Regions from separate parts of the Bradyrhizobium sp. TM102 genome, predicted to be linked through region 1. Evidence: predicted binding sites of a transcription regulator. Region 1 holds the regulator's gene; each other region holds the start of a gene.
The links. Region 1 encodes LexA, which represses DNA repair genes until DNA is damaged. Its sites were predicted from a motif close to TGTTCNNNNTGTGTTCNG; they were not measured.

Region 1 (10,613 bases):
TTCATGACGGCGGTGGTGCTGATCGCCGTGATGGTCGATCGCCGCGCCATCACCTTCCGTACGCTCGCGGTGGCGGCGCTGATCGTGCTCGCGGTCGCGCCGGAAGCGCTTGTGCATCCGAGTTTCCAGATGTCCTTTGCCGCGACGCTCGGTCTCGTCGCGCTGGTACAGATCGGCATGCCGAACCTGTTTGCCTCACCCGATCATTCGGCGACCGCGCGCGTCGCGATGTGGGGCGGCCGCGAGATCGCGATGCTATTCCTGGCCTCGCTGATCGCCGGGCTTGCGACCACGCCCTACGCCGCCTTCCACTTCCACCGCGTCACGCCCTACGGCGTGCTCGCCAATCTCGGTGCGATGCCGGTGGTCTCGGCGCTGGTGATGCCGGCGGGGCTGCTGGGATTGCTCGCAGCGCCGTTCGGGCTCGACGGCGTGTTCTGGTGGCTGATGGGGATCGGCATCGACTGGATGGTCGCGGTCTCGCGCTGGGTGGCGGCATTGCCGGGCGCGGTCGGCCGCATCCCGGCGTTCGGCATCGCGCCGCTGATCGCAGCGAGCCTGGGGGTCATCGTGATGGGCCTGTTGCGTACGCCGTTGCGCTGGGGCGGTGCCGTCGTGCTGCTGGTTTCCATCGGCTGGGGGCTGTCGGTGCGCCAGCCCGATATCCTGATTGCCGGGGACGGCGCGAGCGTCGCGGTGCGGGGCGGGGACGGGCGTTTGCATCTGATCAGGGCAGGCAAGGACAATTTCGTGCTGAGGGAGTGGTTGGCTGCCGACGCCGATCCGCGCGATGCCGGCAGTAGCGCGCTGGCGAGCGGCATATCGTGCGACGAGTCGGGCTGCGTAACGCCGCTCGCAGACGGACGGCTGGTCGCGCTGGCCTCGCGCATCGACGCGTTGGCGGACGATTGCAACCGGGCTGCACTGGTGGTGACGTCAAGGCCCGCGCCGCCCGATTGTGCGGCGATGGTGGTGGATCGGCAGCGGCTCGCTCGCCAGGGCGCGCTGGCATTGACCCGGCGTGGCGACGGCTTTTCGGTTCAGGCGGTGAGGGCAAGAGGCACGAACCGCCCGTGGTTACCGGCCGGTGCGGGCGAAGGTGACTTCGACGGCAGCCTTGCGCAGAAGGCGGCTCCCCGCAGCCGCGACGCAACGCCATCGGAGACCGACTTGCAGGCCGACGATTGACGCCATCGATTACAGATACCAGGCCAGCACGGCTTCGAGCTTTGCCTTGCCGATGACCGGCAGGGCCACCATTCGGCTCAGCCCGGCTGCGCAGGCCTCAGAGCCCGCGATCGAGCCGTCATGAGTGAGATCGTCGTTGAGCGCGGGCATGCCGGCGGCCCAGGCGCCGCCGATGCTGCCTTCGCCTCTGGCAATGGAATTGGCGGCATAGCGGGCGGCAAGGTCGGTCTGCGCGCTGCAATCGCCGGCGCGAAAGACCAGCGCCGAACGGGCCTCGTTCGGGACCCAGATCTCGAAGCGTCGCGCAATCGGCGTTGCCTGCGCGGAGAGGAAAGTCAGGACCCAGGTTTGGTCGGTGCCGGTTCGGTAGGGCACGCCGACACCCAGATTGATCCCGACCTTGGCTGCGTCCTCCCAGCGCAGGAAGCTCTTGGCGTCGTGCAGGTCCTTGATGATCAGCGGCAGGCCCGCCTTCCAGGTGCGTCCGGGAAGTCCGAAGCCGCGAGGAAATTTAGTGTGGCGCGAGTTGAATTCGAACATGTCCGCCGCGCCGTAATAGCCGTCGACGAGGCCCATCTCGTGGGAGAGATCAGGATCGTTGTGCCAGAGTTCGATCGCGCCGACATGCGCCTCGTCGTCGCCGCAGAACAGCACCATCACGGCTTGCAGAAATTCGCCTGCAAACACCGGCACCGCCACGCCGCAGGTGAGGCCGGCGGCGACGGCCTGATCGGTCCGCTTGAAATAGGAGTTGGCGAATTTCGTGAGGATGACGGGATGGCCGCAGGCCCAGGTCTTGCCTGGAAGCCCCTCGTCATATCCGAAGTGCAGCTCTTCGCTGACGGCCTTGAACGCGGACAGCCCTTCATCGTAAAGGCCGCCGCCGAATTCCAGCCGCATGCGCGTCCGGTCAGGCACCCAGAGTTCAACAACGCGAATAAAGGTTTTCATCGAGCGTGTCCGCCGCCTCAAACCACGACAGCATCGGTCATTTGGCTGCGGAGCGGAGGTTCAAAATTCAGGCAGGACGGCCCAAACTTCGTGCGGCGACGAGGTGCGGCGGCGCTCGCCGATCGAATTTCGTGAAACACAAACCCACCGGGCTCGCCGGCATCGGCCGGCGACGGCATTTCAATCCTGGCCCCGGACCCGCCGGGCCGGAGGGCGTCAGCCGATCGGCAGTCGCGTGACCGTCGGGCGACTGTCGGCGATGATCTGCGGCTTGTGCTCGCGCTCGCCGATCGGCTGGGTCACCGGCAGTTGCAGCACGGTTGCGCGCTGGCCCTCGACGAGCTGCGTCACCAGCACGGATTTGCCGTCCGGGAATTCGATCGCATCATGATGGCGATCGGGAATGTGCGGATCGATCTTGCCGAACTTGCCGACGCGGGAGTTGACGGTGCGCGTCCAGATCCAGCGGTTGTCGTAACGGACGTTATCGGCGAAGGCGAGCTCCGTTCCCGGCAGCAGGCAGACCGCGACGGAGAGATCGGCTTCGGAGGCGAAGCCGCGCGTCGAGGTGCCGCGGAATGTTGTCGTGACGATCGTCTCGCCGACTTCTGCGGGGCGCGTCGCGACGGCATGCAGGCTGTAGTCACACATCGGGTGCTCCTCTATGCAGAGATAGCGACCCGCACCCCTTTTGGAGGCGCAGGCCCCTACCAGAGTGGAAGCACGTGACGGTCTGCTTGGTTGTAGGCAAATCTGCGGCTGGGATCCGCGAGCCCCGATCACATTATCTTTTCCATCTTTTCCGAAGTCGATAGGAACAAAGTCGGCTTCCGTGCATTTGGCAGGCGCGCGTCAACGAGGCGAAACCAGCCAGCCCGAGTATCGTCAGCTCGGCTGCGTGCGCGCTGCATTGCGGTCGTTGCGGATTTTCTGGATCACGGCCGTGTCCTAGCCGACATGATGATGCGACATGATGCGACCAGCGTTGCTGCGGCTGCGCTCAAACGATCCGGCGCATTTGGGCTGTCCCCCTCGAACTCGAAAGGCCGCGAAGCGATGTTGCTTCCCGCGGCCTGCCGAGGATGTCGCGAAAGGGGGAGGGGCCGGACAATCTGGGCAGAACCAGAAAGACTATCCAGCCGGAGCGGACCATCATCCGCTCCAATCTCTGATCGGCGATGCCGACCGAAGGCGCGCGCGAGGCGCTGAAGACTCCGGTATCAGTACTTGCGGTAAAGCCCGATCAGCTTGCCCTGAATCTTCACGCGGTTCGGCGGCAGGATGCGCACCTCGTAAGCGGCGTTGGCGGGCTCCAGCGCGATCGAGGCGCCGCGGCGGCGGAAGCGCTTGAGCGTGGCTTCCTCGTCGTCGATCAGCGCCACCACGATGTCGCCGGTATCGGCGCTCTCGTTGCGCTGGATCAGCGCCATGTCGCCGTCGAGGATGCCGGCCTCGACCATGGAATCGCCGCGCACTTCGAGCGCGTAATGCTCGCCGGAGCCGAGCATGTCTGGAGGCACGCTGATGGTGTGGCTGCGGGTCTGCAACGCCTCGATCGGGGTGCCGGCCGCGATGCGACCCATCACGGGCACCGCAACGGGCCGCTCGCCCTCGTCCGCGGACGGGCTGGAGCTCGCGCGTAGCTTGCCGAGATTGCCCTCGATGACGCTTGGCGTGAAGCCGCGTCGGTTGCCGGCGGCAGCCTGGAGCTCCGGCAGCTTGATCACTTCGATGGCCCGGGCGCGGTTGGGCAGCCGGCGGATGAAGCCGCGCTCCTCCAGTGCGGTGATTAGGCGGTGGATGCCTGACTTCGAGCGCAGGTCGAGCGCATCCTTCATCTCGTCGAAGGACGGCGGCACGCCGCTTTCCTTCAAGCGTTCGCTGATGAACCGCAGAAGCTCGTATTGTTTGCGCGTTAACATCTCGACCAAAGTCCCCCGGTTGATGTCGTTCGATTCCGAGACGATGAGTTCAGCGATAAGCCGCTACATCCTCGAAACAAATCATGAACGGACACTATATGTTCGATACATGTTCCGCAACTGCTTAATTTACCGTGAACAGAGCGAAACTCGCGGAATGCGTGTGGCCGCGCAGTTCAGACGGGGAGCCGCAGCACTTCGCAGGGGCTGCCGGCCTCGGCCTTTGGCGCAAACGGTGCGCGCACGAGAAGTACCTGTGCTGCAGCAAGATTCGCAAGCAGAGAGGAGTCTTGATGGCTGACGGGAAGGGCGACGAGCGTGCCGTCGTCGCGCGGCTCCAGGCGCGCGCGCAGATAATCCTCGCGCTGGTCATTGGCGCCGAGATCGCGGCCCAGCACGGCGCGCTCGCGATGGTGATGAATCACCGAACGGCCCGACAGCGCGCGAATCAACGGCACCATGAACAGGAAGGCGCACACGTAGGACGACACGGGATTGCCGGGCAGGCCAATGACGCCCATCGTCCCTAAGCGTCCGTGCATCATCGGCTTGCCGGGCCGCATCGCGATCTTCCAGAACGCCAACGCGATGCCTTCGTCCTTCAGCGCCTGCTGGACCAGATCGTGGTCGCCGACCGATGCGCCCCCGGTCGTGACCAGGACGTCGGCGCCGCTTTCGCGCGCGCGGCGGATGCCGGCGGTGGTGGCCTCCAGCGTATCGGCGGCAACACCGAGGTCGATGGTCTCGGCGCCCTCGCTGCGGGCGAGCGCGTGCAGGGCATAGCCGTTGGAATAGACGATCTGGCCGTGCCCGGGCGTCGAGCCCGGCATCACCAGTTCATCGCCGGTGGCGAGGATCGCGACCTTCGGACGACGGCAGACGGCGAGTTGCGGGTGATTCATTCCAGCGGCGAGGGCGAGATCGCGCTCTGTCAGACGGGTTCCCTTGCGCAGGAGGACGTCACCCTCGCGGAAATCAACGCCGGCGGGGCGGATGTGCCGACCCACGATCGCGGCTTCCTTGATCGTTATGTGCTTGCCCTCGGCGATCGTGTCCTCCTGGATCACGACTGCGTCGGCGCCGTCGGGAACGACGCCGCCGGTGAAGATCCGCACGGCTTCGCCGGCGCCGACCCTTTCCGTGAACGGACGGCCCGCTGCGACCTCACCGATCATCGTCAGCCTGGAATCGATCGTTGCCGCATCGGCCGCGCGCACGGCGTAGCCGTCCATCGCCGACATCGCCTGGGGCGGTTGGGTGCGCCGCGCAGCGACGTCCTGCGCGAGCACGCGATGGTAGGCTTCGTCGAGTGAAACCATCTCTGCAGGCAGCGGCTCTGCACCCGCCAGCACCGCAGCAAGGGCGTCGGAAACCGGCATCAAGGCCACGGCGAAACTCCTGCTCGGCACGTTCGGACGAAATTTTCCGACAGTCTTCTAGCCGAGCGCGGGAGCAGAGGCAAAAATGCGGGCACAATTTATCTTGCCGCTTTCCGGCCCTGGATCGAAGGCAGGCTCAGGCCTGGCGTGGCATGATCCAGAGAACGAGGCCGATCGGCAGGAGGGTGGCGATGGCGAGGACGAGAATGACGAGTGCCACGGCCGGCATCGCTCAACTCCCGCTCGGCCGGTCCGGCCCGTCGTCCATCGCGACGTCGGGAGCCTTCGGCCCTTGATCCTTGTCGGGCAGCGGATCGGCCTGGGATTTCAGGTCGGCGGCCTTGCTGATCAGCTTGGCGGAAAGGTCAGAATCCGAGGTGGTTCTTGCGAATTCAAGCAGGAGAGAGGCTTGCTTGGTGAGATAGGTTTTGCCCAGCACGTCCATAAGTCCGGTGTAGAAGTCCCAACGGACTCAAGAGTCCGGAAGGGGCCATTCCGTTCCCGGAACTCCGTACAAAAATGCACAAAGCGCTCTGGTTCCTCATTTTGGGCAAAATTGGGTCCGGGAAGGCTGCCCGACGTTGGCGCCTCCCGATGAGCGGAGATCGTCAGATGCCCAATGCCTTCAAGGCGTTCTCGACGTCGCGCGGCGACGTCACATGCACCGCCGTCAGCCCGCGCGACCGCGCGCCTTCGATGTTCTCGGCGAGGTCGTCGAAGAACACGATACGTGCTGCGGGCACGCCGATCGCGGCGACGACATGGTCGAAGGCTTCCGCGTCGGGTTTGCGCAGGCCGATGCTGGACGACAGATACAGCGCGCGGAAATGGCCGAGCAGTTCGCCATATTCCTTCGAGAAATAGTCAACATGCGGCCGGTTGGTGTTGGAGAAGGCATAGAGCGGCATCTGTTTCGCCGCGCGCGGCAGCAGCTCGGCGATATCAGGCATCTCGCCGGCGAAGATCGCGTTCCAGCCTTCCAGGAACTGGGCGTCCGAAATGCCGATGCCGAGCGAAGCACGCAGCGAAGCGAAATAGTCCTCGTCGCTGATCTTGCCGACCTCGTGCAGCCGGTAAGCCTCGTCACGCACATAGCGCGCGACGATGGCCTCGGGCTGGCAGCCGGCATGTCCCGCCCAGCAGGCGATCGCCTTGGAGAAGTCGATGTCGAGCACCACGCGCCCGAGATCGAACAGCAGCGCATCCGCGCTGCCGGGAGAGAGCGATGTCATTGCGTCCTTTTCACTCAGTATCGATACGGATCGTGGTCGAACAGCGGGAATGCGCTGAACACGCTCGGCGCGTTGGTGGCGGTCGCCGGATGCAGGCAGGATTTGTCGACCTCGGCAAATGACGTGGCGCCCAAAAGGCCGAGGCAGCGCAGCACCTCGTCCTCCAGCAGCTCCAGCATCCGCGCGACGCCGGCCTCGCCAGCCGCCGCCAGCGCCCAGCATTGCAGCCGGCCGATCCCGACCATGTCCGCGCCCGCCGCGATCGCCTTGACGATGTCGGTGCCGCGACAGATGCCGCCATCGACCATGATCTTGGCGCGGCCCTTCACGGCATCGACGATCTCGGGCAGCACATGCATGGCGCCGCGGCCATGGTCGAGCTGGCGGCCGCCATGGTTGGAGACGTAGATCCATTCGACGCCGTGATCGACCGCGATCTGGGCGTCCTCGGCGGTGGCGATGCCCTTCAGGATCAGCGGAATCCTGAACTTGTCCTTGATCATCTTCACGGTCCGCCACTCCAGGCCCTTCTGGAAATCGCCGCCGGTGGCACGCAGGCGGCTCTCGCGAACGTAGCGCTTGGCGATGTCACGCTCACGACGGCTGTAATGGGCGGTGTCGACGGTCAGGCAGAAGCCGGCATAGGCGTTCTTCTCGGCCCGGCTGACGACATCCGCGACAAAAGCATCGTCGCCGCGGACATAGAGCTGATAGAGCCGCAGCGCATCCGGCGCGGCTTCGGCGGTCTGCTCCAGGCCTGGCTCGGACACCGAGCTCAGCATGTGCGCCGCGCCGAAGGTGCCGGCAGCCCGCGCGACGCTCGCCGCGCCATCCGGGTCGAAGATCTCGAGCGCGCCGACGGGGGCGAGCACCACCGGCAGGCGCATTTTGCGGCCGAACTGCTGAACCGAGCCGTCGACCTTTCGGACGTCGCGCAGCACCCGCGGGCGGAAGGCGATCTCGTCCAGCGCCATGCGGTTGCGGCGCATCGTGGTTTCGGTCTCGGCGGCTCCGACGATGTAGTCCCAGGCGTTCTGGTTGAGGTTGGCCCGCGCTTTCCGAATGAATTCGTGCAGGTTCTGGAACGGCTCGTTGCTGGCGCCGAGCTCGACGTTCCGTTCCGGCCGGATCCGGGGTGCTTCGTTCATTGTTATCCTCCCGAGAATTTGAAGCCTTGTGTCATCGCCTAACCCGTCCAGCGTTCCAAAACCATCCTAAAATGGCATGGCTGCGCGGCGTGGACGGGCGCACCGATTCCCCCTTTAGGTCCCTTTGGGGGCGGGCCAGTCCTGCAACGTTGCCAAAAGTTTAGGCCCGAACGAAGCGATTTTTGCGGTGTACCGGTCGGCGGTGCACCCCGGCCTTGAAGAAACCAGAATGGTATTGTGAAAAGTGGACTGGATCGCCAATTGCATGGCGCCTCCCAAGTGTGCTTCCCAGGTCTCGAGAGACGAGCCCAAGCAAGCTCAAGCGAACCGCCAAGCAAAAAGGCAAGCCCATCCATGCGGAAAACCCTGCTGTTCCCTCTGGGCGCGCTCACCGGAGCGTGTCTCACCCTTCTGGTCGCCAGCCCGCACGGTGGTGTATGGGCGGCACGGGCGGCAGCGAGCGCGGACGATGCCTATTCCCAGCTCAACCTGTTCGGAACGGTGTTCGAGCGCGTCAAGGCGAGCTATGTCGAGAAGCCCGACAACGCCAAGATGATCGAAGGCGCGATCACGGGCATGGTGACCTCGCTCGATCCGCATTCGCGCTACATGAACGCGAAGGCCTGGACCGAGATGCAGGAGACCACTTCCGGCGAGTTCGGCGGCCTCGGCATCGAGGTCACCATGGAAGACGGCCTCGTCAAGGTCGTTTCCCCGATCGACGATACGCCCGCCTCGAAGGCCGGCCTGATGTCCGGCGACCTCATCAGCAAGATCGACGGCGAGGCCGTGCAGGGCATGACGCTCGAGCAGGCCGTCAACAAGATGAAGGGCCCGGTCGATACCAAGACCAAGCTCACCATCGTGCGCAAGGGCGCTGACGCGCCGCTCGATGTCGCGATCACGCGCGAGATCATCCATGTGCGCCCGGTGCGCTTCCACGTCGAGAACGGCGACATCGGTTATATCCGCGTCACCTCGTTCAACGAGCAGACCACCGACGGCCTGAAGAAGGCGATCGCCGCGATCGCCAAGCAGGTGCCGCAGGAGAAGCTCACCGGCTATGTGATGGACCTGCGCAACAATCCGGGCGGTCTGCTCGACCAGGCCGTGTCGGTGTCGAGCGCCTTCCTCCAGCGCGGCGAGGTCGTTTCGACCCGCGGCCGCAGTCCGGAAGAGACCCAGCGCTTCACCGCGCATGGCGGCGACCTCACCAAGGGCAAGCCGCTGGTGGTCCTGGTTAATGGCGGCTCGGCCTCGGCTTCCGAGATCGTGGCCGGCGCACTGCACGATCACAAGCGTGCGACCATCATCGGCACGCGCTCGTTCGGCAAGGGTTCGGTGCAGACGGTCATTCCGCTCGGTGCCGGCAATGGCGCGCTGGCGCTGACCACCGCGCGCTACTACACGCCGTCCGGCCGCTCGATCCAGGCCCAGGGCATCGCCCCCGACATCGAGATCCTGCAGGACGTGCCGCCGGAGCTGAAGGGCCGCATGGACACCATGGCGGAGTCCCAGATGCGCGGGCATCTCTCAGCCGGCGAGGGCGGCGAGCAGACCGGATCGCAGTCCTATGTTCCGCCGAAGGAGGAGGACGACAAGGCCCTGCATGCCGCGTACGACTTCCTGCACGGCGTCACCGCCAACGCGGTGGCCGCCAAGCCCGCGTCGAAGGCCGCGGTTCCGAACTAAGGTCTTCGACTTTCAGAGATCGATATCGCCCGGGAGTGGATGTCCGCTCCCGGGCGAATTCGTTTTGGGCGTTCGCGAGCGGCGGAATCACTGCGCGATCGTCATTGCTGCTTCTTCGGACCCGTGTGATGCGGGACTTCGGTCTTGGGTCCGCCGCCGTAATGGTGGCTGCCGCCAGATCCGCTGGTCGTCCCGCCGTCGCTCTCTTTCTTGCCCATATGGTGAGGGACCTCGGTCTTCGGTCCGCCCGAGTAGTGATGGCCGTTCTTCTCATCGGCCGTGCTCGTCTGTGCCATGGCGGGCAACGCAACGAACGACATGATCGCGGCGGCGACGATCAGCTTGCGGTGACTCATTCTGGTTTCTCCTGTTGATCTCGTCGAGTTGGTGTCAATCAAGTCCCGGTGGCTCGATCGAGCAGCAACCAAACCCGGAGCTTGATTGTGTAGGTTGAGCAAGATCAAATGTCGACGCGCGCACTCGCGAGCGTCGTTGCGCGGATCGCCGTGTTGCCGCAGGCGACGAGAAACGTCGATCTTCTTACAGAGAAAAATTCCCGCCGCTGCGAGAAATCGCAGGTCGCGCGCAAAGCCCGCGAGCATGCCGAGAGATATCGTGGCCGATGGCTCTTCCGGTGGAGGACGACGGGCGCCTCGATTCATTACGCGCTTGAATCACAAAAAGATTTGGCTGGTGCGCCGATCGGGTTTGATGTCCGTCAAACCTGCGTCGATGACGCAACCTAGCGTGCCGCGCGAATGAGCGGCGACACGGTTGCGATCCGACAAAAATTGACCGCAGAGATGGAGAACGCACCGTTGACTGACGAGACCATTCACGCCCCCGGTCGGCCCTTGCAAGTTGCGTTTCTCCGGTTGTGGGAAACGATCACGATCAGGTCGGTGCTGGTCAAGCAACGGCGCGATGTGCGACTGGATCTGTTTCGCGGTTTGGCGAACTGGTTGATCTTTCTCGGGCACATTCCAGATTCTGCGCTCGCCTGGTTCACGACGCGAAACTACGGCTTCAGCGATGGCGCCGATCTGTTCGTGCTGATCTCCGGCTACACCGCGACGTTCGTATTCGGCTCGATGATGATGG
Region 2 (10,613 bases), 2.7 Mb from region 1:
GCACCGGTGACGAGATAGACGCGGTTGATATCGGACATCACGATGCCGTTGTGGCCGGCGGCAGCGCGCCGGTGCGGTGGAAATGGCTGAGGAAGGCACGCGTGGCGGCTTCCCTGGGATTGTCGATCACCTGCCGCGCCGGGCCTTCCTCGACCACGACACCGTCGCGCATGAAGATGAGGCGGTCGGCGACCTCACGGGCAAAGGCGATCTCGTGGGTCACGATCACCATGGTCATGCCTTCGGAGGCCAGTTGCTGGATCACGCTCAGCACCTCGCCGACCAATTCAGGATCGAGCGCAGAGGTGGCCTCGTCGAACAGCATCACATCGGGCTCCATCGCCAGCGCGCGGGCGATGGCGACGCGTTGCTTCTGTCCGCCGGACAGCGTCGCCGGATATTGGTCGGCCTTCTCGGCAAGGCCGACCTTGGCGAGTTGGGCACGCGCGAGCGTCTCCGCGTCCGCCTTGGCCATGCGCCGCACCGTAACCGGTCCCTCCATCACGTTCTCAAGCGTCGTCATGTGCGGGAACAGGTTGAAATGCTGGAACACCATGCCGGTGGTAGCGCGGAATTTTGCCAGCGTCTTCACATCAGGCAGTTTTGCACCTTCACCAAATGCAAAGCGCGTGTCGCCGACGCGGACGCTGCCGCCGTCGGGCACGACCAGCAGATTGATGCAGCGGAGCAGAGTCGACTTGCCGGAGCCCGACGGGCCGATCAACGCCACGACGCCGCCCTTGGCGACGTCGAGATTGATGTTCTTCAAAACCTCGTTGCTGCCAAAGCTCTTGCGAAGGCTGCGGATCTCGATCTTTTGCGTCTCGCTCATTCGCTGACCGCCAGTCGCTTCTCGCCGCGGCGGACGAGGATGGTGAGCGGGATCAGGATCGCCGCATAGGCGACCGCGACCGCGGTGTAGGTCTCCAGCGGCCGGTAGCTGTCATGGGCGGCGACCTGGCTCTGATAGACGAGGTCGGGCACCGCCAGCACCGAGACCAGCGAGGTGTTCTTGAACTGGATGATCGACTGGTTCATCAGCGCCGGGATCATGCGCTTGATCGCCTGCGGCAGCACGATGCGCCGCATGGTCTGGATCGGCGTCATGCCCAGCGCGGCGCCGGCTTCGGACTGGCCGCGGTCGATCGAGATGATGCCGCCGCGGATGATCTCCGAATAGAACGAGCCGCCATAGAGCGAGAGCGCCAGCGCCGAGGCCGTGATCGGCGTCATCTCGACGCCGGCGAGGATCGGCAGCGCGTAATAGAACCAGATCAGCTGCACGAGGATCGGCGTGCAGCGGAACGCCTCGATGAAGGTGAGCGCGAGAAGACGCAGCGCCTTGAACCGCGACAGGGTCCCGAACGCTCCGAACAGGCCGAACAGCAGCCCGCACACGACGATGACGACGGTGAAGCCGACGGTGACGCCGAGTCCGTTGAGAAACAGCCAGCGATAGCTCCAGAGGATGCCGAAGTCCCACTGATACATGCGTATGTTACTCGTCGTACGCCTTGGCCGCTGGCGTTGTCGTTCCGGGGCGATGCGAAGCATCGAACCCGGATCCTCGAGATTCCGGGTTCTCGCTTCGCGAGCCCCGGAATGACGAAAGTGGAAACTTACAACGAAACGCCCGGCGGAATGTCCGCTTCGGTCACGCCCACCAGCTCCATGTTGGTGATGATCGCGTTGCGGATGAAGCCGAGGCCCTTGTTGAAGTCGATCCAGGTGTTGACGTAATCGCGCCAGGTCTTGTCGGTCTCGCGGCGGAAGCCGGCATTCGAGGTCGTTGCGAAGATCGGCGTCGGCAGCACGAGCTGGCCGAGCGAGGGGTTCTTCTTCAGCACGGTCAGCGACAGCATGGTGATCAGGCACTGCGCGTCGACGCGGCCGGTCTGCAGCGCCGCGGTGGCGTCGTCCGCGGTCTTCAGCCGCGTGATCTGCGCCTTCGGCGTCAGGCGGCTGACGACCTGATCGTGCGAGGAGCCCTGGTCGACGGCGATCTTGATGTCGGGCGAGTTCAGCTCGGCCCAGCTCTTCGGCTTGAAGTCCTTCTTGCAGAGGATGGCGAAGGCGTTGTTGAAGACCGGCACCGAGAAGTCGACCACCAGCGCGCGCTTCGGGGTCGGGTTGAGGCCGAAGAAGATGTCGATCTTGTTGGCCTGCAGGTCGAGCACCGAATTGCCCCAGGTCGTCTCGGTGATCTCGAGCTCGGCCTCCATGTCGTCGGCGAGCCCCTTGGCGATGTCGATGTAGAAGCCCTTCCACTGGCCGCTGGAGAGATCCTTCATGTAATAGGGCGCGCCGCCGCCGACCGCGCCGATTCGCATCTTCTTGGTGCGGCGGATGCGGGCGAAGGTCGATTCGTTCGGATCGGCGGTCTGGGCCACGGCCGGCGAAGCCAGCGCGGCCGCGGTCATCGCGCCAAGTCCGACAATCGATGCAACATCACGACGTGTAACCATTGGGATCAATCGCTTTTCTGGTTGGGACAGGTTCCGTCAGGTTCATACCAAGGTCGCACTTTCAGTGAAAGCACAGCCTATCGGCTGGGCAGATCGGGAATTGCCCGGATGCTGGGCAGGCGCCGTCGATCAGGGGCGATAGCCGCTTGCTTTCCGCCCCTTTTGGCCCCAAATAGGGACCGGGAGATTGGCGGTGGACGAGCCACTCGCCAACCGGGTCAGGTCCGGAAGGAAGCAGCCCTAACGAGGTCCGGATCGGGTCGCTCGTCAGTCTCCTACCTGTTTTTCGAGCGAACCAGCGCCGGCGGCATCAGCCGCCAGCGCGCTCCTTTCCGCAAAAGCCGGCCAAGAGACATTTCATTGCGGATCGACCGATGACCGACGCTGGCGCCCCTTCCAACCCCGACAGCGCCGGCCAGGCCGGCAATGCGCCGTACCGGGTGCTGGCGCGCAAATACCGTCCCTCCAGTTTCGACGATCTGATCGGCCAGGAAGCGGTGGTCCGCACCGTCTCCAATGCGTTCGAGACCGGGCGCATTCCGCAGGCCTGGATCCTCACCGGCGTCCGCGGCGTCGGCAAGACCACCACCGCGCGCATTCTGGCCCGTGCACTCAACTACGAGATGCCTGATGGTTCGGTAAAGGGTCCGACCATCCACATGCCGACCCTGGGCGTGCATTGCCAGGCGATCATGGAAAGCCGGCACATGGACGTGCTGGAGATGGACGCGGCCTCGCACACAGGCGTTGACGACGTCCGCCAGATCAACGACAGCGTGCGCTACGCGCCGGCCAGCGCGCGCTACAAGGTCTACATCATCGACGAAGTCCACATGCTGTCGACGGCGGCGTTCAACGCCTTCCTAAAGACGCTGGAGGAACCGCCGGAGCACGCCAAGTTCGTGTTCGCAACCACCGAGATCCGCAAGGTTCCGGTCACCGTGCTGTCGCGCTGCCAGCGCTTTGACCTGCGCCGCGTCGAGGCGGACGTGCTGATGAAGCACCTCGCCAATATCGCCGCCAAGGAAAACGTCGAGATCGAGCCGGAGGCGCTCGGCATCATCGCACGCGCTGCCGAAGGCTCGGTGCGTGATTCGCTGTCGCTGCTCGACCAGGCGATCGCGCATGCGGCAGGCGCCGTGAAGGCCGATGCCGTCAGGCAGATGCTGGGGCTCGCCGACCGCACCCGCGTCATCGACCTCTTCGATTCGCTGGCGCGCGGCGACATCGCCGCCGCCTTCAAGGAGTTCCGCGATCAGTATGATGTCGGCGCCGATCCCATCGTCGTGCTTTCGGACCTTGCCGAGTTCGTCAATTTCGTCACCCGCGTGAAGATCGTGCCGGCGACTGCCGACAACGTCGCCTATGGTGAGACTGAGCGCGTGCGTGCGAAGGATTTCGCCTCAAAGATCTCGATGCGCGTGCTGTCGCGGATGTGGCAGATGCTGCTCAAGGGCATTGCCGAGGTGCAGGCCGCGACGCGCCCGGCTGCGGCCGCCGAGATGGTGCTGGTGCGCATCGCCTATGTCGCCGACCTGCCGACGCCGGACGAAGCGATCAGGATGCTGGAGCAGAACGGCGGCGGCTCGCCGGTCGCGAGCGGCGGCGGTGCTGCACGCAGCGCGCCGGCCGCGCCGACGGCCTCCTCGGCGCCTGTTCGCATGCCGACCTCGTCGCCGCCTTCGTTCGGCGGTGGCGGCGCGCGGCCGCAGATGGCGGCGCCCGCGCCGGATCCGCAAGGGGCGGTGCCCCAGCTGCGCGTCACGAGCTTCACCCAGCTCGTCGCGCTCGCCGGGCAGAAGCGCGACATCATGACCAAGAGCGCGCTCGAGGGCGACATGCGCCTCGTCCGTTTCGAGGAGGGCCGGCTGGAGGTCGCGCTCGAGCCGAACGCCTCCAAGACCATGATCTCCGAGCTCGCCAAGAAATTCGAGCTGTGGACCGGCCGCCGCTGGACGGTGATCGTCTCCAACGAGCAGGGCCAGCCGACGCTGCGCTCGGTGAACCAGGCGGCGAAGCAGGAGCATGCCCGTACCGCAGAGGCCGATCCGCGCGTGCGGGAGGTGATGTCGCGTTTCCCCGGCGCGAAGGTTGTCGAGGTCCGCAGGCTTGCCCCCGAGACGCCGGAAGCCAATATAAACGCTGACTATGGCAGTGACGATCCGCCCGACGGTTCCGACGGCGACGATCTCTGAGCCCATCTTTTTCCAAGGACGAGCACCGATGGCTGATTTTCTCGGCATGATGAAGCAGGCGGCGCAGCTGCAATCCAAGATGCAGGAGATGCAGGAGCAGCTGGCCAACGTGGAAGTCGAGGGCATCTCCGGCGGCGGCCTCGTCGCGGTGCGCATGACCGCGAAAATGGACGTCAAGGGTATCAAGATCGACCCCTCGCTGATGAAGCCGGAAGAGCGCGAAGTGCTGGAAGATCTGCTCGTCACCGCGCTCGGTGATGCCCGCCGCAAGGCGGAGACCGCGATGCAGGAGAAGATGCAGTCGCTGACCGGCGGGCTCGGCCTGCCGCCGGGGTTGTTCGGCCAGTAAGATGGGCGCGGTTGCAGGTCCCGAAATCGAGCGGCTGGTGCAGCTTCTCGCGCGGCTGCCGGGCCTCGGTCCGCGCTCGGCGCGGCGCGCGGCGCTGCATCTGATCAAGAAGCGCGAAGCGCTGATGATGCCGCTGGCCTCGGCCATGCAGGTCGCGCTCGACAAGGTCCAGGTCTGCAAGACCTGCGGCAACATCGATACGCAAAATCCCTGCACCGTCTGCACCGATCCCAAGCGCGATGACGCCATCATCGTCGTCGTCGCCGATGTCGCCGATCTCTGGGCGCTGGAGCGGGCCAATGCGACCCAGGGTCGCTATCATGTGCTGGGCGCGACATTGTCGCCGCTCGACGGCGTCGGCCCGCAGGATCTGACCATCGACGCGCTGGTCGCGCGCGCGCATGATTCTCGGGTGCACGAAATCATCCTGGCGCTGAATGCCACGGTGGACGGCCAGACCACGGCGCACTACATCACCGACCTGCTCCAGGACGCCAACGTAAAAGTAACCCGGCTGGCCCATGGTGTGCCTGTCGGTGGCGAGCTTGATTATCTCGATGAAGGTACGCTATCGGCCGCGATGCGGCAGCGTACCCTGTTCTAGCCATCCAGACTTTACGGAACGGACGACATGACGAAACTTTTCGCCACACGCTTGGCTTTGGTCGCGACGATGATGCTGCTGGCGAGCCCGGCCATCTCCGCGCAGCAGGACGACGGGGCGCCGCCGCCGTCCAAGCCCGGCAAGCCGATCAACGCCGGCGAGGTGTTGTCCGGCGAGTTGAATGCCTTGAAAGTGCGCGACGTCAAGAATGCCGGCAAGCGGGTTGCGACCTACCAGATCACGTCCGAGCCGCGCCGCCTGCCGCCGCCGAACGGGCTGTGCAATCTCGAGACCGGGCCCGAGACGTTCCAGCTCGTTCCGAGCGGCGATGCGCAGGCCGCGCAGCTGAAGACGTTCGTCGGCAAGGAAATCTCGGTCAAGGTCGACGAAGTCGCCTGCGCCAGCGATCCCGGCCAGATGAGCGAAGCCGTGATCACGAAGTGGAGCTTGATCAAGAAGCAGTAGGGGGGCAGATCGAGATGCCGTAGGGTGGGCAAAGCGAAGCGTGCCCACCGCCTGTGTCGAATGCTTGGAACGATGGTGGGCACGGCGCAAGTGCGCCTTTGCCCACCCTACAGAGCGTCACACCCTCACCGGCCCCAGCGCCTCGAAATGTCCGCGCTTCTGCAGCCATGCGAGCAGCACCAGGCTCGGGATTGCCACCAGCACGCAGATCACGAAGAACAGCGGCCAGCCCGTGGTGTCCGCGACATAGCCCGCGCTCGACGACAGATATGTTCGCCCCACCGCCGCGAGCGCGGTGAGCAGCGCATATTGCGTCGCCGTGTGCAGCGGGTTCTGGCAGAGCGCCGAGAGGTAGGCCACGAAGATCACGGTGCCGATGGCGCTGGTGAAGTTCTCGGCACAGATCGCGAGCGCCAGCGCCCATTGATTGGTGCCGACCACTGCGAGCCAGGCAAAGGACAAATTGGCCAGCGCCTGCACCACGCCACCGATCCAGAGCGACATTGCCAGCGGATAGCGCCGCGCGACGAAACCACCGGCAAACCCGCCGATCAGGGTGGCGGCGAGGCCGACGCCCTTCACGATCGCCGCATAATCGTTGCGGGTGAAGCCGAGGTCGATCACGAACGGCGCCGTCATCGTGCCCGAGAAGGCATCGGTGAACTTGAATAGCACGACGAAGGCGAGCGCGGCGAGAGCATCCTTGCGCGACAGGAATTCGGAGAACGCGCCGATCGCCGCGCTCAACACACGCGCAAAGGCGGTCTCGGTTTGTGTCGCAGCTTCCGCCTGTGCGGATTGCGCCGGCTCGGTCGCGGCCAGCGCGGTGATCGTGCCGATCAGCACCATCGCGGCCATCACCACATAGCCCCACATCCACGCCGAGGTGCGGGGTATGCCGGTGCCTTCGAAGCCCGAGACGATGAACAGCGCGCCCGCGGTCGAGACCAGCATTCCGATGCGGTAGGCCGCAACGTAAGCCGCCATACCGGCGGCCTGCTCGCTCTCCGGCAGGCTCTCGACGCGGAAGGCGTCGACCACGATGTCCTGCGTCGACGACGTCGTCGCCACCAGCAGCGCGCCCAGCGCGACGTAGAACGGCGAGCTGGCCGGGTCGGTCATCGCCAGCAGCAGGATCGCGACGATCAGCAGCAATTGCGAGAACAGCAGCCAGCCGCGCCGCCGCCCGAACGCGCGGGTGAACAGCGGCACATGCAGCGCATCCACCAGCGGCGCCCACAGGAATTTCAGCGTGTAGGGCGTGCCGACCAGCGCGAACAGCCCGATCGTCTTCAGGTCAACCCCGGCCTCGCGCATCCACACCAGCAGCGTGGAGCCCGACAGCGCCAGCGGCAGCCCCGAGGAGAAGCCGAGGAACAGCACGATCAGCACCCGGGGCTGCAGGTACACGGCAAGGCTGTCGCGCCAGGAGGGCGCAGGGACGGAGGTCGCGGCGGGGGAGGTCGCGTCGGGAGCGGTCATGGGGTGGTGTTAGCAGATTCTGGGGGTGATGCCTCTGCCACAAATCCCGTCATGCCCGGGCTTGTTCCGGGCATCCACGTTCTTGGTGCCGTTGAAAAGTCCGTGGATGGCCGGGACAAGCCTGGCCATGACGAAACGGTGTCACTCCCCCGCCTGGAGCTTCCGCGGAAACAGCTCGCCCGCGCCCGCGACCAGCCGCGGTCCCTCGGCCGGCGCGTCCGCCTTGCTGAAATCGAGCTCCTCGATTCGTCCTGCGCGCTTCTCGATCTTGTCGGCGGAAATCAGGATCTGGCGGACGTCCTCGTTCGCATCGGAAAAATGCTTCTGCAATTTGACCACGCGATCCCTGAGACGACCCAGATCGTCGCCGAGCTTGATCACTTCAGTCTGAATCTGGTCGGCGGCATCGCGCATGCGCGCGTCCTTCATGATCTGCTGCATGACCTGGATCGCCAGCATCAAGAGCGAGGGCGACACCAGCACCACGCGGGCGCGATAGGCCTTCTGGATCACGTCGTCGAAACCGTCATGGATTTCCGCATAGACCGATTCCGACGGCACGAACATCAGTGCCATCTCCTGGGTCTCGCCGGTGACGAGATATTTTTCCGCGATGTCGCTGACATGCTTCATCACGTCGCCGCGCAGCCGCTGCGTGGCAACGCGCTTCTCCTCGTCGGTGCGGGCGTCGTGCAGCGCCGTCATCGCCTCCAGCGGAAACTTCGCGTCGATGCAGAGCGGGCGCTGGTCTGGCAGGAACACGACGCAGTCGGGCCGCTTGCCGGTCGAGAGCGTGAACTGGAACTCGTAGGCGCCCTTCGGCAGACCGTCCTGGACGATCGCCTCCATCCGCGCCTGGCCGAAGGCGCCGCGCGACTGCTTGTTGGCGAGCACGTCGCGCAGGGTCGTCACCTGGGTGGTGAGATCGGTAAGGTTCTTGTGGGCGCTGTCGATGATGCCGAGCCGCTCGTGCAGCGCGCGCAGGCTCTCCATGGTGTTGCGCGTCGAATGTTCCATCGACTGGCCGACGCGATGGGTGACCGAATCCAGCCGCTCGTTGACCGCGCGCGCCATCTCGGCCTGGCGTCCCGCCAGCGCCTGGGTCATGGCGTCGACCCTCCCTGAGGATTCGCTCTGGGCGCGCAGCACCTCGCTCAGGCGCTCCTCGAGCTCGTCGGCCCGGATCGCATGCGCCATCGCGAGTTCCGCGCCGCGCCGGCCCGAGCGGGCGATCACGACGGCGATCGTCACCAGCAGGGTGAGGACAAGGGCGCCGAAGCCGATCAGGGCATCAATCGTGCGCACCGGCCAGTCGGCCAGCATGAAAATGATCTCGTTCATGGGCCCTTCTAGCGCGATTCGCCGACCTTAGCGAACGAAGAGGGAACGGTTATGGTTAATAGCCCCCTAATTTTTATGGTTAACGAAACCTCAAGTTTTATGGTTAGCGAGGGGTTAACGGGGTTCCCGGCCGGATTGACCGCGTCCGGCGCGCGGCTTAAATCGCGGCCATGGCCCTCAGAGAAATCATCATCCTGCCCGACAGGCAGCTGCGTCTGGTCTCCAAGCCGATCGAGAAGGTCACGCCGGAGATTCGCAAGCTTGCCGACGACATGTTCGAGACCATGTACGACGCGCCCGGTATTGGCCTCGCCGCGATCCAGGTCGCGCAGCCGCTGCGGCTGATCACCATGGACCTCGCCAAACGCGACGAGAACGGCGAGACCACGCCGCTTCCGCGCGTCTTCATCAACCCCGAGATCATCGCCTCGTCCGAGGAGCTCTCGGTCTACGAGGAAGGCTGTCTCTCGATCCCCGAATATTACGAGGAGGTCGAGCGCCCTGCGAAGGTGCGCGTGCGCTTCACCGATCTCGACGGCAAGGTGCACGAGGAGGACGCCGAAGGCCTCTATGCCACCTGCATCCAGCACGAGATCGACCATCTCAACGGCGTGCTGTTCGTCGACTATCTGTCGAAGCTCAAGCGCGACCGCGTGATGAAGAAGTTCGAGAAGGCCGCCAAGCGCGCGGAGTAACCACGTTCTCCGCCGTCATACCCGGCCTTGTGCCGGACATCCACGTTCTGTGCCGCCGCAGGCCGGAAGAACGTGGATGGCCGGGACAAGCCCGGCCATGACGAGTACGTTGCTCGTTTCCGAGGATTGTCTCGCCACATGCCCCTCCGCCTGATCTTCATGGGCACGCCCGATTTCTCCGTGCCGACGCTGCTCGAGCTGGTCGCGCATGGCCACGAGATCGTCGCCGTCTACACCCGCGCGCCGAAGCCCGGCGGGCGGCGCGGCCTGCAATTGCAGCCGACGCCGGTCGAAGAAGCTGCGCGAAAGCTCGGCATTCCCGTGCGGACGCCGAAGACGCTGAAGACCCAGGAAGCGCTCGACGAGTTCAGCGCGTTCGACGCCGATGCCGCCGTGGTCGTCGCCTATGGCATGATCCTGCCGCAGGCGATCCTCGATGCGCCAAAACTCGGCTGCTACAATCTGCACGCTTCGCTGCTGCCGCGCTGGCGCGGCGCAGCGCCGATCAACCGTGCGATCATGGACGGCGATGCCGAGAGCGGCGTGATGGTGATGAAGATGGACGTCGGTCTCGATACCGGCGACGTCGCCATGGCCGAGCGCCTCGCGATCACGGACAACATGACTGCACTCGATTTGCACGATCGTCTCTCTCGCCTCGGCGCCGATCTCATGGTGCGCGCGATGGCCGCGCTCGCCCGCGATGGGCTCCAGCTCAAGAAGCAGAGCGAGGACGGTGTCACCTACGCCGCCAAGATCGACAAGGCCGAGGCGCGCATCGACTGGACCAGGCCGGCGCGTGCCGTGCTGCGTCACATCCACGGCCTGTCGCCATTCCCCGGCGCCTGGGCCGAGCTTGCCGGCGTCAGCGAGAATGCGCGCGTCAAGATCCTGCGGTGTGAATTGGCAAAGGGGTCGGGCGCGCCGGGCGAGGTGCTCGATGACAAGCTCACCATCGCCTGCAGCGAGGGCGCCATCCGCATCATCGAGCTCCAGCGCGAAGGCAAGGGCCGGATG
Region 3 (10,613 bases), 3.6 Mb from region 1:
GATGTCCCAATCGACGCGCGGCGTGTCCCGCGATCGAGCCGCCCCGGCGATCGCTCCGCAGCGCCGTCACTTCGTCTTCCAGTCGCGACGCCCACGCATTGGCTGCTAGGGTCTCGGCGGTCGCCTGCTGCAGCTCGACGGCGAGGCGATCGGCGCGCTCCCGCTCGCGTTCGAACACGGCCCTGTAGGCGGTTGCGACGTCTTCGAGCCGCGCGATCTCCGCCTTGAAGGACTCGATCTTGATTGCCTCGATCCTTGCGATGGAGGCGGCGATGGGGTCTGCCCGGCGGCCCTTTCGCGGGCGGGGCGTGTACCGGAGCTCGGCGAGATCAACGCTCACCAGGGCCTTGCCGTCATCCGAACGCGAGCGCGGCAGCCGGCGTCGTCTCGCCAGCGACCGCGCGGCCTCGCGCGAGATATTGAGGCGGGCACTGAGATCGGCATACGTCAACAACGCAACGCACATCGGCGCTTCTCCTGGAGCGAACCGGGAAGGCATTTCGAGCTAATGATGGCTGGACGATTACAGCAGGCTAGGGTGCGTTGGTTAATGAACGGTTAACGGGCGCGGGGGGTGTTTACGGATGCAGTCACCGGGGGGACCCCCGAGATCGCAGAGCACCATCTGCCGCGGATGCGTCTTGTCCGTCTTGCGCAGGCAGCGATAGAGCTTCAGGACGTTGGAGATGTTCTCCGAGATCTCGTTGCCGGTGCCGTCACAGCAGATGACGAGGTTTTTGGGGTCGGGTTCCTGCCAGCTCACACCGATTTCGAAAATGACAGTTCCGATCTACGAATTTGTAGTTCTGATAAAAAGGACCTGACGTCGCTTGATGGTAAGGGCAGAATGAAGGCGAATTTGTTTCCAAGACCGTTGAAAGACGTTCCGATCGAAAACGCTTCGAGAGAGTCCTTGATCCAAACGCGATCATGGATGTCGTCGGTCTTGTAAATCCTCACTCTAATATCCCTTCGACGAAACATTTGGTTTAGTCGATCTGCTACATCCTTGTTTCGTACGCCCCGCTTCGAGAAAATTTCAACGGCTCTCATCGTCTGCGGTAGCGCGCTCTCAATTCCATTCACATACTCTTCGCATGATATGCGTCCCGGCGAAGTTAGAAGGTAGGCGTCGCTTTCAGAAAGGAGTAACGCCGTTCCCCGCAGGACTGGATACTTACCTGGCCTAAATAGCTTTAGTGCATCTTGTGCGTCTGAGATTTGTACGCCGACGACATTGGTTTCGGGAGGCGCGCCACTAACGAAGCCGGTCCATTCTTCATCGGAGAAGTTGGATTTGGCGTGCAGGAATAATTCTTTTGGCGGTTTATTGTCGTGCTGATCGCGATATTCCTGAACCACCATTTCGATCAAGCGCTTTGCGGCGGGCTCGTCAATGTGGAATTGCTTTGTGTCCGAGTTGTACCACGGGCCCAACGCGCCTCTGAAGACAACGCCCTCGCCGCTCGAGAGGAACATCTGAGCTGCGCAGCAGGCGAAGCCGTCATCTGCTGTCGCTTCTCGCCTCTTGTAAGCCAAGCCTACGTAGCATACGCCCTCTCGGACGCCGGCTAATTGCCAAGGTCTACCGCCGGCCTTGTAATAAGATCCCGTCGTCAATTTCCATGCGACGGTCGCGTCGTCCTCAATGCGTCTCTTCCGTTGACCGTCGCTCCTTAAGAAATCGTCGGGTGTAAGAGTTGTCTCTCGAACAATTTGGGTCACGATCTTGGGAGACAGGAGTCGAGCTTTCAGTTGCCGCCGAAAGTGAGTCGCGTACCTGTAAACATCGGCTTCGGCCTCCTCCAATCCAAATAAGGTCGGCTGTTTGTCGAGCTTTAATGCCTCCGCTTTCGACATGCGGGTTTTGCCTTGAATCTTTTCGTTTGTTGGGATGCGAGAAAGTGGGCGACCGAGGTCGTAGACTTCTTCGGGAATAATTACGAACCAAAAGCTGGGCGCATCTTCAATTCGGTCGCATCGTGCCACCAAGGCATTCACGTACAGATCCACTGCGGCCTTAATTGCTTCGTTCCGGTTCGAAATTCTGAGCGCTTCGTGAAGTGTGGCAGAGTCGATGGTGTCGATTACTGTTTTCGGCTTTAGAGGCCAGTTCGAATTGAATGCTGCTGAGAACCCGGGAAACGGAATGTGCTGAGGTTCGATGGCTTTGGCGCCCTTGCGGGGTGGCGGAACATTGACAAACCCAGCTATCTATAACTTCGATGGGAAGGTTGGGGCCAAAGTACTCTTGCAACTGGTGCAGCGGTGCAAAGCTGAGAAAGCCACGATTATGAACCGCGATTGGAATTGGGCAATCTGCTCGGGCCTTTTGTGCTGCTCCTATAGAAATGCCGCTCTTGAAATCGAAGAATGCAATTGATGTCGGCAGGGATGTCACGTCTAACCAATTGGAGACGAGTTGCTCAGGGCCGTTACCTACGGATCTTGCATCTTTGAGCTGGAGGCTCTGCCAAGCCTTCGTCTCCTCTGGAGCAACGTGCTTAGGAACGTTTGCTTCTTCGAGCAGCGGCAACAGTTCAGCGAGACCTTGAGCCCAACCCTTTTCGAAGTTTATGTACTGTGTATGCGCAATCTGTAGCGGTGGCGGATAAGCAGCAAGCCGGAGCGGTACAATGAAGCCGCCATCTCCTATCTTTTTAGCGGTTTCGACCGCGAGATTGATTTCGTTCCTAACTCCTTGCTTTTGTATGCCGCCCGGCGTCCCAACGAGCAGAAAGCGCTTTGCGCGTTGTCGGATAGCGTCCTCAAGAATGCGCTCCCAATCGTCACCGCCTTTGAGCCGAAGTATGTCGGCAAATACGTGATAACCCAGCGCGGTCAGACGTCCTCCGAGCCAAAGAGTGAAAGCGTTATCTTCGGGAGTAGCGTGACTAATAAATACAGAGTCACGGAGCGCCACCATCTGACGTCCTTTCGACTACAAGCAATCTTAGTACTTTGCGCGATTCGCGGGCAACGATCGACACCTTAGGTTGTTGCCCCCCACAAAACAAAAACGGCCGGATCTTCCGATCCGGCCGCAACGCAAACTCTACTGGCCAAGCCTACGCCACGCGACGCAACTTAGCCCCCGCCCAATTCTGGAAAAACTAGCTGGCCTTCTTGGCCGGTGCAGCCGTCGGGCCGACCTTTTTCTGGATGGCGCGCTTCAGCTCGAGGGCGCGCGGCGACAGCAAGTCGGCCTTGGCCTTGAGCAGGAAGGCGTCGAGACCGCCATTGTGGTCGACGCTCTTGACCGCGTTGGTCGAGACGCGCAGGCGCACGTTGCGCTCCAGGGCTTCGCTGATGAAGGTCACGTTGACCAGGTTCGGCAGGAAGCGGCGCTTGGTCTTGATGTTGGAGTGGCTGACCTTGTGGCCGACGAGGGGGCCCTTGGCCGTCAGTTCGCAGCGGCGAGACATGGTAGAAATCCTTAAGTTTCGAACCCCTAACGAGTGCGGCCGCCATTCTGGGCGCCACGGGGGCTAATTCTTTCGTCCTTGCAGGGAGCGGGCGGACGTATAGGGGGGAAGGGGCGGGCAGTCAAGGTTTTGGACGGTCTTTTCGCCTCTCCCCGCCTGCGGGGAGAGGCCGGAATGCGCGCGAATAGCGCGGATTCCGGGTGAGGGGGCGTCTCCGCGGGGGAGGGGCCGCCTATGACCTCAACTATCACCGCCCTCGCGGAGAGCCCCCTCACCCCGACCCTCTCCCCGCAAGCGGGGCGAGGGGGAAAAGGCAGCGGGAGAGGCGAAGCCGATCACCAAAACGGCAATGTTTGTCGCGCCTTACCATCACATAAAGGGCGTATTCGCGACCGAAGACTCCGGTGGAGTTCCCGGCCTCATGCGCCCGGACACATTGTTTGCCGCGGTTTTTGGCTTAAGTAACAACCGTCGCGCCCCGATTGGATTGTTTCGTGCTCGCAATGTCCCCTCTTGCGCCAGAAGAGCGCTCAGTCCGTCCGCGCTTTGCCGGCTGGCTGGCGGCGCTTTGCGGCCTGGCCGTGGCGTGGGGCGCGGTGCCCGCGGCGGCGCAGGGCAAGCTCGAGGCGCAATATGAGGCCTCGCTGGCCGGCATTCCCGTCGGCAAGGGCGCATGGAACATCGACATCCAGGACGACGTGTTCTCGGCGGCGGCCGCCGGCGGCACCTCGGGGCTGCTGAAGTCGTTCACCGGCGGGTCCGGCACCGGCGCCAGCCAAGGGCGCATCGTTGGCGGCGCGCTGGTGGCGACCGGCTATCAGGCCTCCACCACCACCTCAAAGAAGACCGAAGAGATCCGCATCACGCTCGACAAGGGCAATGTGAAGGATTTTGCCATTCTGCCGGAGCCGCCGGTCGATCCGGACCGTATCGTCGTCACCGACGCGCATCGCCGCGGCGTCTGGGATCCCATGACGGCCTCGCTGCTGCGCGTGCCCGGCAATGGCGACCCAGTCTCGCCAGACGCCTGCCACAACTCGGCCCCCGTGTTCGACGGCCGCATGCGCTACGATCTGAAGCTTGATTTCAAGCGCATGGAGAACGTGAAGGCGGAGAAGGGGTATCACGGCCCGGTGGTGGTCTGTTCGCTCTATTTCGTGCCCGTCGCCGGCTACATCCCCGACCGCCCCGTGATCAAATACCTCGCCGCCCAGCGCAACATCGAGATCGCGTTTGCCCCGGTCGCCGGCACCCGCGTCCTGGTCCCGTTCTGGCTGAAAGTGCCGACGCCCTTGGGGCCGGCCATGCTGGAAGCGACCAGCTTCATCACCACGGCCCAGCCGCCAAGGGTGGCGAAGACGCAGTAAGCGGCGGCTGCCGTAGCGCGTTCTCTCTCTACCCTCTCTCTCGGCCGTCATTCCGGGGCGCGACGCAGTCGCGAACCCGGAATCCATCGTGAGACAGTCTCCGCTGCACGATGGATTCCGGGCTCGCGCCAAGAGGCGCGCCCCGGAATGACGAGCAGAGTTTTTGGCTGCGTGAAGGTTTTGCAAAATCAATCACTTGCCTACTGTGCATGGGGTTGTTTTCGCAAAAATTGGTCCCGGCGGCTCCGGTCCCGGAATCCATTTGACTCCTCCCCGATTCTGATTCGACTCCGCGCCGTCCCCAACTTAAGGCTTTGCGCCATCGAAACGTCACTTGTACGGCAGCCCAAAACTCCATCTAGTTGCAGCCAACAAGACTCCCGCGACATGTTGCGTGAACGGAACATGACTCCGGGGGGAGTCAGCGATTCGGCCGCGATTCGTTCTAGAGTCGTTCCGAAGCTTAAGACCAACGGGAAAAGCGTCGCAAAGTGAGACAGTTGCGCGAGGTTTGGGAAGCGTGTGTCAGCACGCTCAGTGTGCCCCTCACCCTGAGGAGGCCGCGCAAGCGGCCGTCTCGAAGGGCGAGGGGCTTGGCTTGCTCAACGGCACCAGCCGGGCCTTCATCCTTCGAGACGCGCTGACGCGCTCCTCAGGATGAGGGGCCAGGTCCCCCGCCTCAGACAGCACTGACATTCGCCCAAATCGCCACTACCTAATCCCCCAGATGCCCTTTTCCTCCTCCCCCTTCGCTTCCGAGCGCGCGCCGTCCGATCGCGTGCCTGGCGCCGGCGTCACTGCGGTGCTCGGGCCGACCAACACCGGCAAGACCCATCTCGCCATCGAGCGGATGCTGGCGCACCCTTCCGGGATGATCGGGCTGCCGCTGCGCCTCTTGGCGCGCGAGGTCTACAACAAGATCGCCGCGCGGGTCGGAGCCGAGGCGGTCGCGCTCGTCACCGGCGAGGAGAAGATCAAGCCGAAGAGCCCGCGCTATTGGGTGTCGACCGTCGAGGCGATGCCGCGCGACCTCGACGTCTCCTTCCTCGCCGTCGACGAGGTCCAGATCGCCAGCGATCTCGAACGCGGCCACGTCTTCACCGATCGCATCCTCAACCGCCGCGGCCGCGACGAGACGCTGCTCTTGGGCGCTGCCACGATGCGCCCGATCATCGAGCGGCTGTTGCCGGGCGTCTCCATGATCACGCGGCCGCGCCTGTCGCAGCTGGAATTCGCCGGCGATCGCAAGATCACGCGCCAGCCGCGCCGCACCGCCATCGTCGCGTTCTCGGCCGATGAGGTCTACGCCATCGCCGAGCTGATCCGCCGCCAGCATGGCGGCGCCGCCGTGGTGCTGGGCTCGCTCTCACCGCGCACGCGCAATGCGCAGGTGGCGATGTTCCAGAACGGCGATGTCGACTATCTCGTCGCCACCGACGCCGTCGGCATGGGCCTCAATCTCGACGTCGACCACGTCGCCTTCGCCTCCGACCGCAAGTTCGACGGCTACCAGTTCCGCCGGCTGACGCCGTCCGAATTCGCGCAGATCGCGGGGCGCGCCGGCCGCGCCACGCGCAACGGCACTTTCGGCACCACCGGCCGCTGCGCGCCGTTCGAGCCCGAGCTCGTCAACGCGCTGCAGAACCACACCTTCGATCCCGTGAAGATGCTGCAATGGCGCAACGCCAGGCTGGATTTCTCCTCGCTCGGCGCGCTCCAGGTGTCCCTGAACCTCGCCCCCGGCCACGAGGCGCTGACGCGCGCCCCTGTCGCCGAGGACATGCGCGTGCTCGACCATGCCGCCCGCGACGTCGAGGTGCGCGATATCGCGCATGGCAAGGCGGCGGTGGAGCGGCTGTGGGAGGCCTGCCAGGTCCCCGATTACCGGAAACTGTCGCCGGCCGCCCATGCCGAGCTGGTGACCACGCTGTACGGCTTCCTGATGCGGAAGGGCTGCATCCCCGACGCCTGGTTCGAGGCCCAGATCACCCAGGCCGACCGCGTCGACGGCGACATCGACACGCTGTCGGCCCGGATCGCGCAGATCCGCACCTGGACCTTCGTCGCCAACCGCCCGGACTGGCTGAAAGATCCCGAACGCTGGCAGGGGATCGCCCGCGAGGTCGAAAATAAATTATCGGATGCGCTCCATGAACGCTTGACTGAGCGTTTCGTTGATCGCCGGACCAGTGTATTGATGCGCCGCCTGCGGGAGAACACGAGCTTGAATACTGAAATCGGCAAGACCGGCGAAGTCATCGTCGAAGGCCATGTCATCGGCCGCCTCGACGGCTTCACCTTTGCACCGGATGCGGCGGAAGCTGGTTCGGATGCGAAAGCCTTGCAGGCTGCAGCGCAAGCAGTGCTCGCCGGCGAGATCAACACGCGCGCCGAAAAGCTCGGCAACGCGCCGGACGATCAGTTCGTGCTGACCTCGGAAGGCACCATCCGCTGGACCGGCGACGCCGTGGCGCGGCTGTCTGCCGCAGAGGAGGCGCTGCATCCGCGCATCCGCATCATCTCGGACGAGCGTCTCACCGGGGCGCCGCGCGAAAAAGTGCAGGCCCGGCTCGAGCTCTGGCTCAAGACGCATGTCGAGAAGCTGCTCGGGCCGATGTTCGAGCTCTCCAAGGCCGAGGACGTCACCGGCATCGCCCGCGGCATCGCCTATCAGCTCGTCGAGGCGCTCGGCGTGCTGGAGCGGCCCAAGATCGCGAACGAGCTGAAGGATCTCGACCAGCCCTCGCGCGCGGTGCTGCGCAAATACGGCGTCCGTTTCGGCGCCTATCACATCTATTTCCCGGGCCTTTTGAAGCCTGCCGCGCGCGCGCTGGCAGCGCTGTTGTGGGCGCTGAAGCAGGACAATGTCGATCTGTCCTCGCTGTCGGGCGCGCAGCATCTGGCGAGCTCGGGCCGTACCTCGTTCCCGGTCGACAAGGCGCTGCCGCGCGATGCCTATCGCGTGCTCGGCTACAAGCAGGCCGGCGAACGCGCCGTGCGCGTCGACATCCTGGAGCGTCTTGCCGATCTGATCCGCCCGGCGCTGGCCTGGCGCGAGAACGCGTCCGGCGAAAAGCCGGCCGGCGCCTTCGACGGCCGCGGTTTCGTGGTGACGCAGGCGATGACCTCGCTCACCGGCTCCGCAGGCGAGGATTTCGCCTCGGTGCTGCGTGCGCTCGGCTATCGCATGGAGAAGCGTCCGCCGCTGCCGCAAAAGCCGGCCCTGGTGGAAACGGTCGCGGCCGAGACGCCGCCGGCTGAAGCAAGCGCCGACTCCTCGACCGAGACCGCGGCGGAGGCCGTTGCCGGCCTGCCGGCGGAGGCCTCCACCGAAGCGGTCGCCGAGCCGGTCACCGTTGAAGATGCGCCCGGGATGGAGCTGCAGGACGAGCCGGCTCAGGAGGCCGAGCCCGTGCTGGAAGCCTCTCCGGAGGCCCCCGTCACGCCCGAAGACGCCCCCGGCATTGCGCCGCCGGCGGAAGAGCCCGCTGCGCCCGTCGAGGCTGCCGGCCTCGAAGCCGCTCCGGCCGAGACCGCCGCAACCGAAGCCGCCGCGTCACCCGACGCCGCCGCGCCTGAAGCTGCGGCGACGCCCGCCGAGCCCGAGCTGATCGAGGTCTGGCGTCCCGGCGGCCGTCACGAGGACCGCAAGCCGCGCCACGAGCGCCATCGCCACCAGCGTCACCACCATCAACGTCCGCCGGCCGGTGCTGAAGCTGGCGCTGCCCCCGGTGCAGCGAGCGCCGCGCCCGGCGAAGCAGCCGACGGCGCGAAGCCGGGCCAGCGTCATGGCGGCCATCGCAGGGACGGTGGCAGAGACTTCCGCAAGCCGCGCGAAGGTGGCGAAGGCGCGCCGCGTCCCGAGGGGCGCGACGACAGGAATCGCCGCTTCGAGGGCAAGGATCGCGACAACAAGGGACGCGATCGCGACAAGGGCAAGTTCGGCGGAGATCGCGACAAGGGCCGTGACAACCGCGGCCGTGATCGCGACAAGGGCCGCGACCGCCAGGGCGGACCGTCGCTGCGTCCCTACGCCTCGAGCGCAAACCCGCGCGAGCGCGATCGTCCGGCCGATCCGAACTCGCCCTTCGCCAAGCTCGCCGCGCTGAAAGAGCAGCTGTCTGGTCGGAAGGAGTAATCCCACGACCGAGCGGCAGCGCCTCGACAAATGGTTGTGGCACGCGCGGGTGGTGAAGGCGCGCACTTCCGCGGCCGAGCTCGTCGGGTCGGGCCACGTTCGCGTCAATGGTGAGCGCGAAAAGTCGCCTGGGCATGCGATCAAGATCGGCGACGTCATCACCGTCGCGCTCGATCGCACCGTGCGGGTGTTGAAGGTCACCGGCTTCAGCGAGCGCCGTGGCGATGCTGCCGCGGCGCGGGTGCTCTTCGAGGAGCTAAGCGAAGCGAAACGCAATTAATTGCGTTTCGAATTCACTTCTTGGTCGATCAAACACACAAAGCGGTCATGATCGGGCCTTCCCGACCTTGCGGCGCCCGGCCATCCGCGCTACGCAAGCCGCGACTTCTAAAAGAGCTTTTCGGAGCGTTGGATGACTTACGTCGTCACTGAAAACTGCATCAAGTGCAAGTACACCGACTGCGTCGAGGTCTGCCCGGTCGATTGCTTCTACGAGGGTGACAACATGCTCGTCATCCACCCGGACGAGTGCATCGATTGCGGCGTGTGCGAGCCGGAATGCCCCGCCGACGCCATCAAGCCGGACACGGAACCGGGCCTGGAAAAGTGGCTTTCGGTCAACGCCGACTACGCCAAGAGCTGGCCGAACATCACCCAGAAGAAAGAATCACCTGCCGACGCCAAGGAATTCGACGGCATGGAAGGCAAGTTCGAGAAATATTTTTCTCCGAACCCCGGCTCCGGCGACTGAATCGGGCTCAAACTTAACCCTAATAGCGGCGCTGCCGCCGAAAACCAGCCCTCAAGACCCCTAAATCATTGATTTTTGCGGGAAATGTGCTATATTGGGCACATTAAGCCGAACCCGTCAGCCCCGTTGGCCCCGCTGGGTTCCCGTGAAACCAAATGTCGAACAGGGGCGTGGCAGTTTCCGCGCGCAGGCTGTGTCACAGAAAACGCGTAAAAAGAGTACTTCAGCGAGGGCTTCCCATAAGGAGGCCAAAAAAGTCGCCGCGGCCAGCCGTAGCGCATCCAAGGGTCGGACCGCGACGAAGGCGCCGGCTGCAAAGTCCTCGAAGAACAAAAGAAGCGCAATGCCTAACAAGACTGCCAAACCGGCCGCGAAAGCGACCGCTGCCAAGCCTGCTGTCAAGCCCGTTGCCGCCAAGGCTCCCGCTGCCAAGCCCGCCGCGTCGAAGGCTCCCGTTGCTGCTCCTGCCAAGGCTCCCGTTGCTGCCGCCAAGCCCGCCGTGAAGCCGGCGGCCGCTGCGCCGAAGGTCGAGGAAAAGAAGGTCGTGACCCAGCGTCAGGGCTTCAAGGCCAATGAATTCGTCGTCTATCCCGCTCACGGCGTCGGCCAGATCCTGGCCATCGAGGAGCAGGAGATCGCCGGCGCGAAGCTCGAGCTGTTCGTCATCAACTTCATCAAGGACAAGATGACGCTGCGCGTGCCGACCGCCAAGGTCGCCAATGTCGGCATGCGCAAGCTGTCCGAGCCGGCGCTGGTGAAGAAGGCGCTGGAGACGCTCAAGGGCCGCGCCCGCGTCAAGCGCACCATGTGGTCGCGCCGTGCCCAGGAATACGAAGCGAAGATCAATTCGGGCGACATCGTCGCGATCGCGGAAGTCGTGCGCGACCTCTATCGCTCGGAGTCGCAGCCGGAGCAGTCCTACAGCGAACGCC

Region 2: GDN70_RS05935 (DNA recombination protein RmuC) is a predicted target of LexA. The motif match lies at 8,932-8,949, and genes of this name have one in related genera.
Region 3: GDN70_RS00975 (helicase-related protein) is a predicted target of LexA. The motif match lies at 5,234-5,251, and genes of this name have one in related genera.

The regions. Positions count from the first base shown of each region.
Region 1 covers NZ_AP021855.1:3,991,564-4,002,176, forward strand. The annotation lists gene GDN70_RS19110 (ComEC/Rec2 family competence protein) at 1-1,188, shown strand, start outside; gene GDN70_RS19115 (GAF domain-containing protein) at 1,198-2,139, opposite strand; gene GDN70_RS34990 (hypothetical protein) at 2,356-2,790, opposite strand; gene lexA (transcriptional repressor LexA) at 3,360-4,061, opposite strand; gene glp (gephyrin-like molybdotransferase Glp) at 4,238-5,449, opposite strand; gene GDN70_RS19135 (hypothetical protein) at 5,673-5,879, opposite strand; gene GDN70_RS19140 (HAD-IA family hydrolase) at 6,049-6,672, opposite strand; gene GDN70_RS19145 (alpha-hydroxy acid oxidase) at 6,687-7,820, opposite strand; gene GDN70_RS19150 (S41 family peptidase) at 8,175-9,512, shown strand; gene GDN70_RS34995 (hypothetical protein) at 9,614-9,868, opposite strand; gene GDN70_RS19160 (hypothetical protein) at 9,977-10,258, shown strand; gene GDN70_RS19165 (OpgC domain-containing protein) at 10,331-10,613, shown strand, end outside.
Region 2 covers NZ_AP021855.1:1,265,427-1,276,039, forward strand. The annotation lists gene GDN70_RS05880 (SDR family NAD(P)-dependent oxidoreductase) at 1-38, opposite strand, end outside; gene GDN70_RS05885 (amino acid ABC transporter ATP-binding protein) at 38-832, opposite strand; gene GDN70_RS05890 (amino acid ABC transporter permease) at 829-1,491, opposite strand; gene GDN70_RS05895 (transporter substrate-binding domain-containing protein) at 1,620-2,465, opposite strand; RNA gene ffs (signal recognition particle sRNA small type) at 2,648-2,744, shown strand; gene GDN70_RS05905 (DNA polymerase III subunit gamma/tau) at 2,840-4,660, shown strand; gene GDN70_RS05910 (YbaB/EbfC family nucleoid-associated protein) at 4,689-5,009, shown strand; gene recR (recombination mediator RecR) at 5,011-5,613, shown strand; gene GDN70_RS05920 (hypothetical protein) at 5,641-6,078, shown strand; gene GDN70_RS05930 (MFS transporter) at 6,196-7,560, opposite strand; gene GDN70_RS05935 (DNA recombination protein RmuC) at 7,702-8,901, opposite strand; gene def (peptide deformylase) at 9,072-9,596, shown strand; gene fmt (methionyl-tRNA formyltransferase) at 9,735-10,613, shown strand, end outside.
Region 3 covers NZ_AP021855.1:203,993-214,605, reverse strand. The annotation lists gene GDN70_RS01010 (hypothetical protein) at 1-466, opposite strand, end outside; partial or broken gene GDN70_RS01005 (phospholipase effector Tle1 domain-containing protein) at 605-778, opposite strand; gene GDN70_RS01000 (hypothetical protein) at 760-2,001, opposite strand; gene GDN70_RS35355 (toll/interleukin-1 receptor domain-containing protein) at 2,021-2,926, opposite strand; gene rpmB (50S ribosomal protein L28) at 3,114-3,425, opposite strand; gene GDN70_RS00985 (DUF3108 domain-containing protein) at 3,929-4,792, shown strand; gene GDN70_RS00975 (helicase-related protein) at 5,520-8,930, shown strand; gene GDN70_RS00970 (S4 domain-containing protein) at 8,980-9,210, shown strand; gene fdxA (ferredoxin FdxA) at 9,343-9,681, shown strand; gene GDN70_RS00960 (CarD family transcriptional regulator) at 10,025-10,613, shown strand, end outside.